3 regions of the Rhodococcus ruber genome follow, and region 2 is predicted to be linked to each of the others. Evidence: riboswitches for the same ligand, from Rfam matches in the RefSeq annotation. Region 2 holds a riboswitch; each other region holds the start of a gene.
The links. A riboswitch is a leader RNA that binds a small molecule or an ion and turns the genes downstream of it on or off. The one in region 2 is predicted to bind S-adenosylmethionine.

Region 1: another riboswitch for S-adenosylmethionine. It lies ahead of F1734_RS01060 (ABC transporter substrate-binding protein); the one in region 2 lies ahead of F1734_RS18580 (bifunctional o-acetylhomoserine/o-acetylserine sulfhydrylase).
Region 3: another riboswitch for S-adenosylmethionine. It lies ahead of F1734_RS04610 (aminotransferase class V-fold PLP-dependent enzyme); the one in region 2 lies ahead of F1734_RS18580 (bifunctional o-acetylhomoserine/o-acetylserine sulfhydrylase).

Annotation. Positions count from the first base shown of each region.
Region 1 covers NZ_CP044211.1:216,282-219,551, forward strand. Annotated here, with positions in the region: gene F1734_RS01055 (MFS transporter) at 1-1,323, shown strand, start outside; SAM riboswitch class I at 1,369-1,460, shown strand; gene F1734_RS01060 (ABC transporter substrate-binding protein) at 1,665-3,270, shown strand, end outside.
Region 2 covers NZ_CP044211.1:4,008,283-4,011,552, forward strand. Annotated here, with positions in the region: gene F1734_RS18570 (exodeoxyribonuclease III) at 1-172, opposite strand, end outside; gene F1734_RS18575 (NADP-dependent isocitrate dehydrogenase) at 258-1,475, opposite strand; SAM riboswitch class IV at 1,742-1,857, shown strand; gene F1734_RS18580 (bifunctional o-acetylhomoserine/o-acetylserine sulfhydrylase) at 1,944-3,269, shown strand; gene metX (homoserine O-acetyltransferase MetX) at 3,266-3,270, shown strand, end outside.
Region 3 covers NZ_CP044211.1:982,784-986,053, reverse strand. Annotated here, with positions in the region: gene F1734_RS04615 (YbaK/EbsC family protein) at 1-70, shown strand, start outside; gene F1734_RS04610 (aminotransferase class V-fold PLP-dependent enzyme) at 126-1,445, opposite strand; SAM riboswitch class IV at 1,512-1,627, opposite strand; gene F1734_RS04605 (Pls/PosA family non-ribosomal peptide synthetase) at 1,874-3,270, shown strand, end outside.

The sequences.
Region 1 (3,270 bases), 1.7 Mb from region 2:
CTGAACATCGGCCTTCCCGCCTTGCGGACCGGTCTCGACGCGGGCGTTTCGCAGGTGCAGTGGATCCTGGCCGCATACTCGCTGAGCTTCGGTCTTGCGCTGGTCCCGGCAGGCCGGCTCGGCGATGTGGCCGGCCGGCGGCGGCTGTTCCTCGCGGGCATGACCCTCTTCGCGGTCATGGGGGTGTGCGGAGCTGTCGCGTCCGACCCCTGGACGGTCGTCGCCGCACGGGCCGGTCAGGGGGTCGGGGCGGGCCTGATCAGCGCGCAGGTGCTCGGGATCCTGGCCGAGAACTACACCGGCCCGGCGCGCGCCCGGGCCCTGGCCGCCTACAGCACGGCCGGAGGCCTCGCCGGGCTGTGCGGTCCACTCGTCGGTGGGCTGGTGCTCGGCGCTGCACCCGGGGACTACGGGTGGCGTGTTCTGCTGATTCTCAACGTGCCGTGCGCACTCGTCACACTCGTGCTCGCGGCCCGCCGCCTGCCCCCGGATCGGGGACGACCGTCGGCCCGCAGCGGGGTCGATGCCGGGGGCCTCGCGCTGCTCGCGGCGGCCACGACGCTGGTGATGGTGCCCGTGGTCTCCGAACCGGGTCCGGTGGGTGCGGTGTTCGCCGTCGGGGGAGCGGCGGTCTCACTCGCCACCTTCCTATGGTGGGAACGCCGTGTCGCCGTGCGCGGCGGCAAGCCCGTGCTGCTTCCCGAACTGACCGGATCCGGCGGATACATCCTCGGCACCTTGGTCGCACTGTTCTGGTTCGGTGCGGTGCTGTCCCTGAACACCGTCGTGAGCCTGTACCTCATCGAGGGGCGCGGCTATGCCGCGGTCCAGGCCGCCGCCGTGCTGTCCGCCGCCGCCGCGGCGATGGCCGTCGCCTCGGCCGTGGGGTGGCGGGTCGTCGCGCGATACGGCCGGGTGACGGTCGTCGTGGCGGTGGCGGCCGAGATCGCCGTCGTCGGTGGCTACGCCGCCGCTGTGCGGCACGACGCCACGATGCCGGTGTTCGTGGCGCTGGCCGCTCTGTCGGGCCTCTCGGGTGGATTCGTGGATGCACCCAACCGGGCGCTGACGCTCGAGTCGTCCCCGGCGGGCGGTCACGGTGTCGCGGCCGGGTTCCTGCAACTGTCACAGCGGTTGTCCGCGACGGTCGCCCTCGCCGCGGTGTCCGGCCTGTATCTGTCGGCGCTGGCGACGGACGGGGACGACTTCGCCGGTGCCGCGTCGGCCGGCCTCGCGGTGTGCGCCGCCATGCTCGCGGTGTCGCTGCTCTGTGCGCTCGCCGACCGGCGCCGTCGTGCCGACGCCGGGTTTCGATCACGGTGAGCGAAAGGGTTCTCCGAACTCGTTCGCAACGCGTACGGTCACCGGGAACCATCCAGAGCGACCGAGAGACCCGGCTCGACGACGTCGCAGCAACCCCCTGCCGCAGGTGAGGGTGCTACCGCCGGGAACGATGGAGGAGAAGGCATGGCAGGCGAGGGGTTCGTGGGCGCGTGGGCGCGCCTGCACGTCGACCTGTGCCGTCAGTGCTCGGGCCTCTGTCGCCCCCGATCCTGTCGCGCCTGAGCGGCGCAACCCAGTCGAAGAACTACGACCGTCTGCCCGGCCGGTGGCATCGCGAAGCGCGGTGCCATCGGCGCCTCACGAGATCATGGAGTTCCCCGGTGCCTGTTCCGTTCACCTCTGCCGCCCGACGTCGCGCCGTCGCGGGCGCCACCGCCGCAATCCTCACCGGTGGGCTCGCCGCGTGCGGCGCCGACACGGCGGGCACCTCCTCCGGTGGCGGCACCCCGCAGCCCGGCGGCACCCTGCGCTACGGCCTGTCCCAGGCCCCCACGTGTGCCGATCCCGCGCAGGCCGGCAGCAACCAGACCATCTACGTCGCCCGTCAGATCGTCGACTCGCTCACCGATCAGGACCCCGGGACCGGTGAACTGAAGCCGTGGCTCGCCGAAAGCTGGGAGGTGAACGGGGACGCCTCGGCGTTCACGTTCCGGCTGAAGGACGGCGTGACATTCAGTGACGGCACCCCGTTCACCGCGGAGTCGGTGAAGAAGAACTTCGACGCGATCGTCCAGACCCTCACCGGCGCCAAGGCAGCGCTGGCGGCGAGCTACCTGTCGGGGTACACCGGCACCACGGTGCTCGATCCGCTCACCGCCCAGGTGTCCTTCGCCGGACCGAACGCGCAGTTCCTGCAGGCGTCGTCGACGCTGCAACTCGGCTTCCTGTCCGACAGGGACGTCGCGAAGTCCGCGGAGGAACGCTGCGCCGGCGACCTGTCCGGCACCGGTCCCTTCGTCTACGAGGACTACCAGCAGGACAAGTCCGCCACGCTGGTCAAGCGCACTGGATACTCGTGGGGATCCGACGTTTTCGCGCACGACGGCGAGGCCTACCTCGATCGCATCGAGTTCACGATCGTCCCGGAGTCCGGTGTACGCACCGGCAGCCTCGCATCCGGCCAGCTCGACGCGATCAGCGATGCGCTGCCGCAGGACGCTTCCCAGATCGAAGGCAGCGGCGGACGGATCCTCACCACGCCGAACCCGGGTGTCCCGTTCGGTTTCCAGCCGAACGTCACCCGTGGCGTCCTGACCGATCCGGCGGTGCGCGCTGCGATCGTGCCGGCCCTCGACCGCCAGGAACTCGTCGACACCGTCCTCGGCCCCGATTTCCGGCCCGCGACCAGTACCCTCGCCTCCCGCACCCCCGGCTACGCCGCACTCGACGACGTCACCTACGACCCGGCGAAGTCGAAGTCGATCCTCGACGCCGCCGGCTGGGTTCCCGGCCCGGACGGCATCCGCGTCAAGGACGGCAACCGCCTGTCCTTCTCGGTGCTGTTCAGTTCGGTGTTCGCCGGCAACCAGGCGATCCTCGAGCTCGTGCAGCAGCAGCTGCGCGAGGTCGGTATCGACCTGCAGCTCGACCTGGTCTCCACCCCGGAAGCCACTGCCCGGCAGGGCACGAAGGACTTCGACGCCACCTACTACAACAGCACGCGCGCCGACGGCGACATCCTGCGCACCACGTTCGGACTCGACGGGCGCAACCTCAACAACCGCGGCCCGATCCCGGCGCTGGACGAGGTCCTGTCCGCGCAGCTGCGCACCACCGACCCGGCCGAACGCGGCGAGCTGATCGAGCAGGCACAGCAGCTCGTCCTCGACAACGGCCTGTGGCTGCCGACCGTGGAGCTGTCCCAGGCCATCGGTGCGGCGGGGGCGGTGCAGGACCTGAAGTTCGAGGCCTCCGCCCGGTTGCAGT
Region 2 (3,270 bases):
ACCACCCGGCATCGAGGGCCGGCGCGATCGCCGCGTGGAACTGCTGCTCGGTGGCGCGCACCTCCTGCAGGCACACGATGTCGGCGGGCTCGGTGGCCAGCCAGGCGAGCAGGCCCTTGCCGGCGGCGGCACGGACACCGTTGACGTTGACGGTGGAGACGACATGAGGCACGCCGGTCACCGTAGCGGACGGTCCCGACCCGGAACGACGACGGGACGCCCCCGGCAGGGGCGTCCCGTCGTGTGCGGTCCGTGCGTCAGGCGCGGGCCTTCTGGAGGTTCTCGTCGAGCGCGGCGAGGAACTCCTCGGTGGTCAGCCAAGCCTGCTCGGGCCCGATGAGCAGGGCGAGGTCCTTGGTCATCTGGCCGGCCTCGACGGTCTTGATGACGACGTCCTCGAGCTGCTGGGCGAACTCGATCACCTCGGGGGTGTTGTCGAGCTTGCCGCGGTGCTCGAGACCACGGGTCCAGGCGAAGATCGACGCGATCGGGTTCGTCGACGTCGGCTTGCCGGCCTGGTGCTGCCGGAAGTGCCGGGTGACGGTTCCGTGCGCGGCCTCGGCCTCGACGGTCCTGCCGTCCGGGGTCATGAGCACGGAGGTCATCAGGCCCAGCGAACCGTAGCCCTGCGCGACGGTGTCCGACTGGACGTCGCCGTCGTAGTTCTTGCAGGCCCAGACGTAGCCGCCCTCCCACTTGAGCGAGGAAGCGACCATGTCGTCGATGAGACGGTGCTCGTAGGTGAGTCCGGCGGCGTCGAACTCCGCCTTGAACTCCTCCTCGTAGATCCGCTGGAACTCGTCCTTGAACATGCCGTCGTAGGCCTTGAGGATCGTGTTCTTGGTCGAGAGGTAGACCGGGTAGTTCTGCTGCAGGCCGTAGGACAGCGAGGCCCGCGCAAAGTCCTGGATGGACTTCTTGTAGTTGTACATCCCCATGACGACGCCGCCGTCCTCGGGAATCCGGCACACCTCGTGCTGGATCGGCTCGGAGCCGTCCTCCGGCGTGAAGGTGATGGTGACGGTGCCCGGGCGGTCGACCTTGAAGTCGGTGGCGCGGTACTGGTCGCCGAAGGCGTGACGGCCGACGATGACCGGCTTGGTCCAGCCCGGCACCAGGCGCGGCACGTTCGAGATGATGATCGGGGCACGGAAGATGGTGCCGCCCAGGATGTTACGGATCGTGCCGTTGGGCGAGCGCCACATCTTCTTCAGGCCGAACTCCTCGACCCGGGCCTCGTCGGGAGTGATGGTCGCGCACTTGACGCCGACGCCGTGCTTCTTGATGGCGTTGGCCGCATCGACGGTGACCTGGTCGTCGGTCGCATCGCGGTGCTCGATGCCGAGGTCGTAGTACTCGAGATTCACATCCAGGTAGGGATGGATCAGCTTGTCTTTGATGAACTGCCAGATGATGCGGGTCATCTCGTCGCCGTCGAGTTCGACGACCGTTCCTTCAACCTTGATCTTGGACATGTGCGCTTCGCGTCCTCCTAGGAAGTGTCCCTGGTCCCAAGTCGATCCCACTTTGTGGGTGCGATCGTGGTCGGCTCAATGAACCATTTATGGCGTGCTCACACGTGCGGAACACGGTCCAAACAAGACGAGCGTACTGCTATCGCCCCGGTCCGCCAAGCGCACCCCCGGCTACCCGCGGGTAACTTTCACCTGCTCAGGCGCCCTCTCCCGGCAGGCACGGGTCGCCTACCGAAGCGTCCGTCCGAGCCGCTAGACTCGCGCCAGGTCATGAGTACCAGCGTGAAGCCCCGGCTTGCTGGTCGGCAACCCTCCGGCCAGGGTGGGGTGCTCCGGGTGATGACCCGGTCGTCCGGCGACACGCCGCACGACAAGCCGGTCCGATGGAGGTATTCGTCATGAGGGTTGTGATCATGAGCTGTCGTCACTAGCCGCCCCGACCTCCCGACCACGGCCAGTAAGGACATCATGACCGACAGCGAGAACACCCGGCGCGAAGACGGCTGGAGCTTCGAGACCAAGCAGATCCACGCAGGACAGCCCGCCGGCGGCGACACCCGCGCCCGCGCCCTGCCGATCTACCAGACCACCAGCTACACCTTCGACAACACCGACCACGCCGCCGCCCTGTTCGGCCTCACCGAACCCGGCAACATCTACACCCGCATCATGAACCCCACCCAGGACGCGGTCGAACAACGCATCGCCGCCCTCGAGGGCGGCGTCGCCGCCCTGCTCCTCGCCTCCGGCCAGGCCGCCGAGACCTACGCCCTCCTCAACCTCGCCGCCGCCGGCGACCACCTCGTCGCCAGCCCCTACCTCTACGGCGGCACCTACAACCTGCTGCACTACACCCTGCCCCGCCTCGGCATCGAGGTCACCTTCGTCGACGACCCCGACGACCTCGACCAGTGGCGCGCCGCCGTCCGCCCCACCACCCGCGCCTTCTACGGCGAAACCATCGCCAACCCCAAAAACCACCTCCTCGACATCCCCGGCGTCGCCGCCGTCGCCCACGAGCACGCCCTGCCGCTGATCGTCGACAACACCGTCGCCACCCCCTACCTGATCCGCCCCCTCGAGCACGGCGCCGACATCGTCGTGCACTCGGCCACCAAATACCTCGGCGGCCACGGCACCGCCATCGCCGGGGTCATCGTCGACGGCGGCACCTTCGACTGGACCGCCCCCGGACCCGACGGCACCGCCCGCCACCCCCAGTTCACCACCCCCGACCCCAGCTACCACGGCGTGGTCTACGCCGACCTCGGCGCCCCCGCCTACGCCCTCAAGGCCCGCGTGCAACTGCTGCGCGACCTCGGCGCCGCGGTCTCCCCGTTCAACGCCTTCCTCATCGCCCAGGGCCTCGAGACCCTGAGCCTGCGCATGGAACGCCACGTCGCCAACGCCGGCAGGGTCGCCGACTTCCTCGCCCGCCGCCCCGAGGTCACCGCCGTCGCCTACGCCGGCCTCGACTCCTCCCCCTGGCACCAGCGCGGCCGGGCCCTGGCCCCGCGCGGGACCGGCGCGATCGTCACCTTCGAACTCGCCGGCGGCGTCGACGCCGGCAAGAAGTTCGTGAACGCGCTGACCCTGCACAGCCACGTCGCCAACATCGGCGACGTGCGCTCGCTGGTCATCCACCCCGCCTCGACCACCCACTCCCAGCTCACCGCCGCCGAACAACTCGCCGCCGGCGTCACCCCCGGCCAGGTCCGCCTCGCCGTCGGCATCGAACACATCGACGACATCCTCGCCGACCTCACCACCGGCCTCGAGGCGGTCGCGTCTTGAC
Region 3 (3,270 bases), 2.5 Mb from region 2:
CACGCTGTTCCGCACGACGTTCCGCGAACTGATGCGCATCACGGCAGCCGTCGACGTCGAGGTCGACTAGCCCTGCCGGCCCGGACGACGGGCCCGGCCGGTGCGACGGCCCGCCGGGGAACCGGTCAGCTGCACTGCGCCGCGCCGGCGGTGGACTCCGCCAGGCCCGGACGGGTCTCGGGCGACGGCCCCCACAGTCCGTCGGTCTTCGCGTAGGTCCAGCCGGGACCGGCATCGACGAGCGTGCGCAGCGCGTCGAGCAGACGATCCACGTCGGCGGAGGAACTGCCGAGACCGAGAGAGGCACGAACCGCGCCGCCGGGCAGCCCGACCCGGGCGAGCAGCGGGTGCGCGCAGAACCGGCCGTCGCGCACCCCGATTCCGTGCTCGGCGGACAGATACGACGCCACCTCGCCGGGCTCGAAGCCGGCGACCGTGAAGGTGACGATGCCCACGGAGTCCGGGGAGTCGCTCCACAGCCGCAGGATCTCGACACCGTCGACACCGCGCAACCCGTCGAGCAGGCGCCGGCACAACGCCTCCTCGTGCGCGGTGACGGCATCGGCGTCGAAACCGGCGAGCGCGTCGCACGCCGCGGCGAGGGCCGCGACGCCGAGCACGTTGGGCGTGCCCGCCTCGTGTCGCGCCGGGGCGCAAGCCCATTCGGTGTGGCCGAGACTCACGTCGCGGACCGCACCACCCCCTGCGAGGTGCGGTTCCGCGACGTCGAGCCAGTCCCGGCGCCCCACCAGAGCACCGGCACCGAACGGAGCGTAGAGCTTGTGCCCCGAGAACGCGAGGTAGTCGACGCCGAGCGCGGCGAGGTCGATCCGCCGGTGCGGAACCAATTGTGCTCCGTCGACGAGGATCCGGGCACCGCAGGCATGCGCGACGTCGGCGAGTTCGGCGATCGGGAGGACCTCGCCGGTGACGTTGGAGGCGCCGGTGACGGCGAGCAGCGCGGCGGGCCGGCTGCACAGTTCCGCGACGAGCCGGCGGACCGTCTCGGCGACGGTGTCCGCAGCCTCGACAACGCGAGCGTTCTTCCAGGGCAACAGGTTTGCGTGGTGCTCGACGTCGAGCACCACCACGTCGCCGGGCACGGCTCCGGCCAGGAGATTGAGCGAGTCGGTGGTGTTGCGGGTGAACACGACCACCTGATCGTCTGCGGCACAGACGAATCGAGCCACCGACTCCCGGGCCTGCTCGTAGCTGGTGGTGGAGATCCTCGAGGCGTAACCGGCACCGCGATGCACGCTGGCGTAGTACGGCAGGAGTTCGGCGATCCGCTCGGTCACCGCTTCGAGGGCCGGCGCGCTCGCCGCGTAGTCGAAGTTGGCGTAGGTGCAGGTACCGCCCTGCACTAGGGGCACCTGGAGATCACATCCGGTGACCCGGGCGAACGGGGCGATACAGGTGTCGGCGGTCAGTACAGCGGCAGTCATGACGTTCCCTCGTCGTTCAGGGATTCGCCGGTGGTCGCCTCGTCGCCCGAGTACGATCACGGTCCGAATCCGCGCTTGCCGTGTCCGGTGTGGAAACACGGCCAGGTCGTCACCCGGAGCACCCCACCGCGGAGGAGGGTTGCCGACCAGCTAGCCGGGGCTTGTCGCTGGTTCTCGTGACCTGCGGAAGAGGATGGCAAAAGCGCGCGCGGATGTCAAACCGGGACCGCACCGTCGGTCGTCCGGAACGCGAATCCCCAGGGAGAGGCGGTTTCTCACGCCGAGCCGGACATCGGGCCGGGATTCCGGCGTTGCGGGACGCGGAAGAATCCACCGCGCGAGTGGGCACCGACACACCCGATGTTCACCCTCCGTCCACCTGACCGTGAGATAACCGGACGAACGCACCACCAGGCCGAGAGAAGGACATGCGATTGCCTGCCCAGCCCACGACGGATTCGGATCGGTCGTATCGCATCCCCGAGGAGTTCCTCCGCTCCTCCCATGCCCCGGCCCCGCGCACTCTCGTCGACATCCTGCGTGCCACCGCCGACACCCACCCTGACGCTCCGGCCGTCGACGACGGATCCGTCACCCTCAGCTACGCCGAACTCGTCGAGGAGGTCGTCGCCTGCTCCTACCGGCTCGCCGACGCGGGAGTCGGTGGCGGGGACCGCGTCGGCGTGCGCATGCCGTCCGGCTCCGCGGACCTGTACGTGACGATCCTGGGCATTCTCGCGGCCGGCGCGGCCTACGTGCCGGTGGACGCGGACGACCCCGACGAACGCGCCGAGCTCGTGTTCGGGGAAGCGCAGGTCACCGCCGTCGTCACCGCCGACGGCATCGGTCCGGGCACCGCGCCGCCGTCGCCGAAGCCGCAGCTGCGCGGTCCGCGCCTCGACGACGCCGCCTGGATCATCTTCACCTCCGGCTCCACCGGCACCCCCAAGGGTGTCGCCGTCAGCCATCTCAGCGCCGCCGCCTTCGTCGACGCCGAGGCCCGGCTGTTCCTGCGCGAGAACCCGATCGGCCCCGGCGACCGCGTGCTGGCCGGTCTGTCGGTCGCATTCGACGCGTCCTGCGAGGAGATGTGGCTCGCCTGGCGGCACGGCGCGTGCCTCGTCCCCGCGCCCCGCTCCCTCGTGCGGTCCGGGATGGACCTCGGACCGTGGCTGGTCTCCCGCGACATCAGCGTCGTCTCCACCGTTCCGACCCTCGCGGCGATGTGGCCGGCCGAGGCGCTCGAAGCGGTGCGGCTGTTGATCTTCGGCGGGGAGGCCTGCCCACCGGATCTCGCCGAGCGGCTGGCTGTGCCCGGACGCGAGGTGTGGAACACGTACGGACCCACCGAGGCCACCGTGGTCGCGTGTGCGGCGACGATGGACGGCACCGGCCCGGTCCGCATCGGCCTGCCGCTCGACGGCTGGGATCTCGCCGTGGTGGACGGCGAGGGCCGCCCCGTCCCGGAGGGCGGCACCGGCGAACTCGTCATCGGCGGTGTCGGCCTGGCCCGCTATCTGGACCCGGCCAAGGACGCCGAGAAGTACGCCCCCATGCCCACCCTCGGCTGGGACCGCGCCTACCGCAGCGGCGACCTGGTCACCCTCGACCGCGCGGGGCTGCTGTTCCAGGGACGCGCCGACGATCAGGTCAAGATCGGCGGCCGCCGCATCGAACTCGGCGAAGTCGACAACGCTCTGCAGAACCTGCCCGGCGTCGCCGGCGGCGCGGCCGCCGTGCGCAAGACGGCGGCCGGGCACTCGATCCTCGTCGGCTACATCGCCAGCACCGATCCCGAGTTCGACCTCGCCTCCGCGCGCGACCT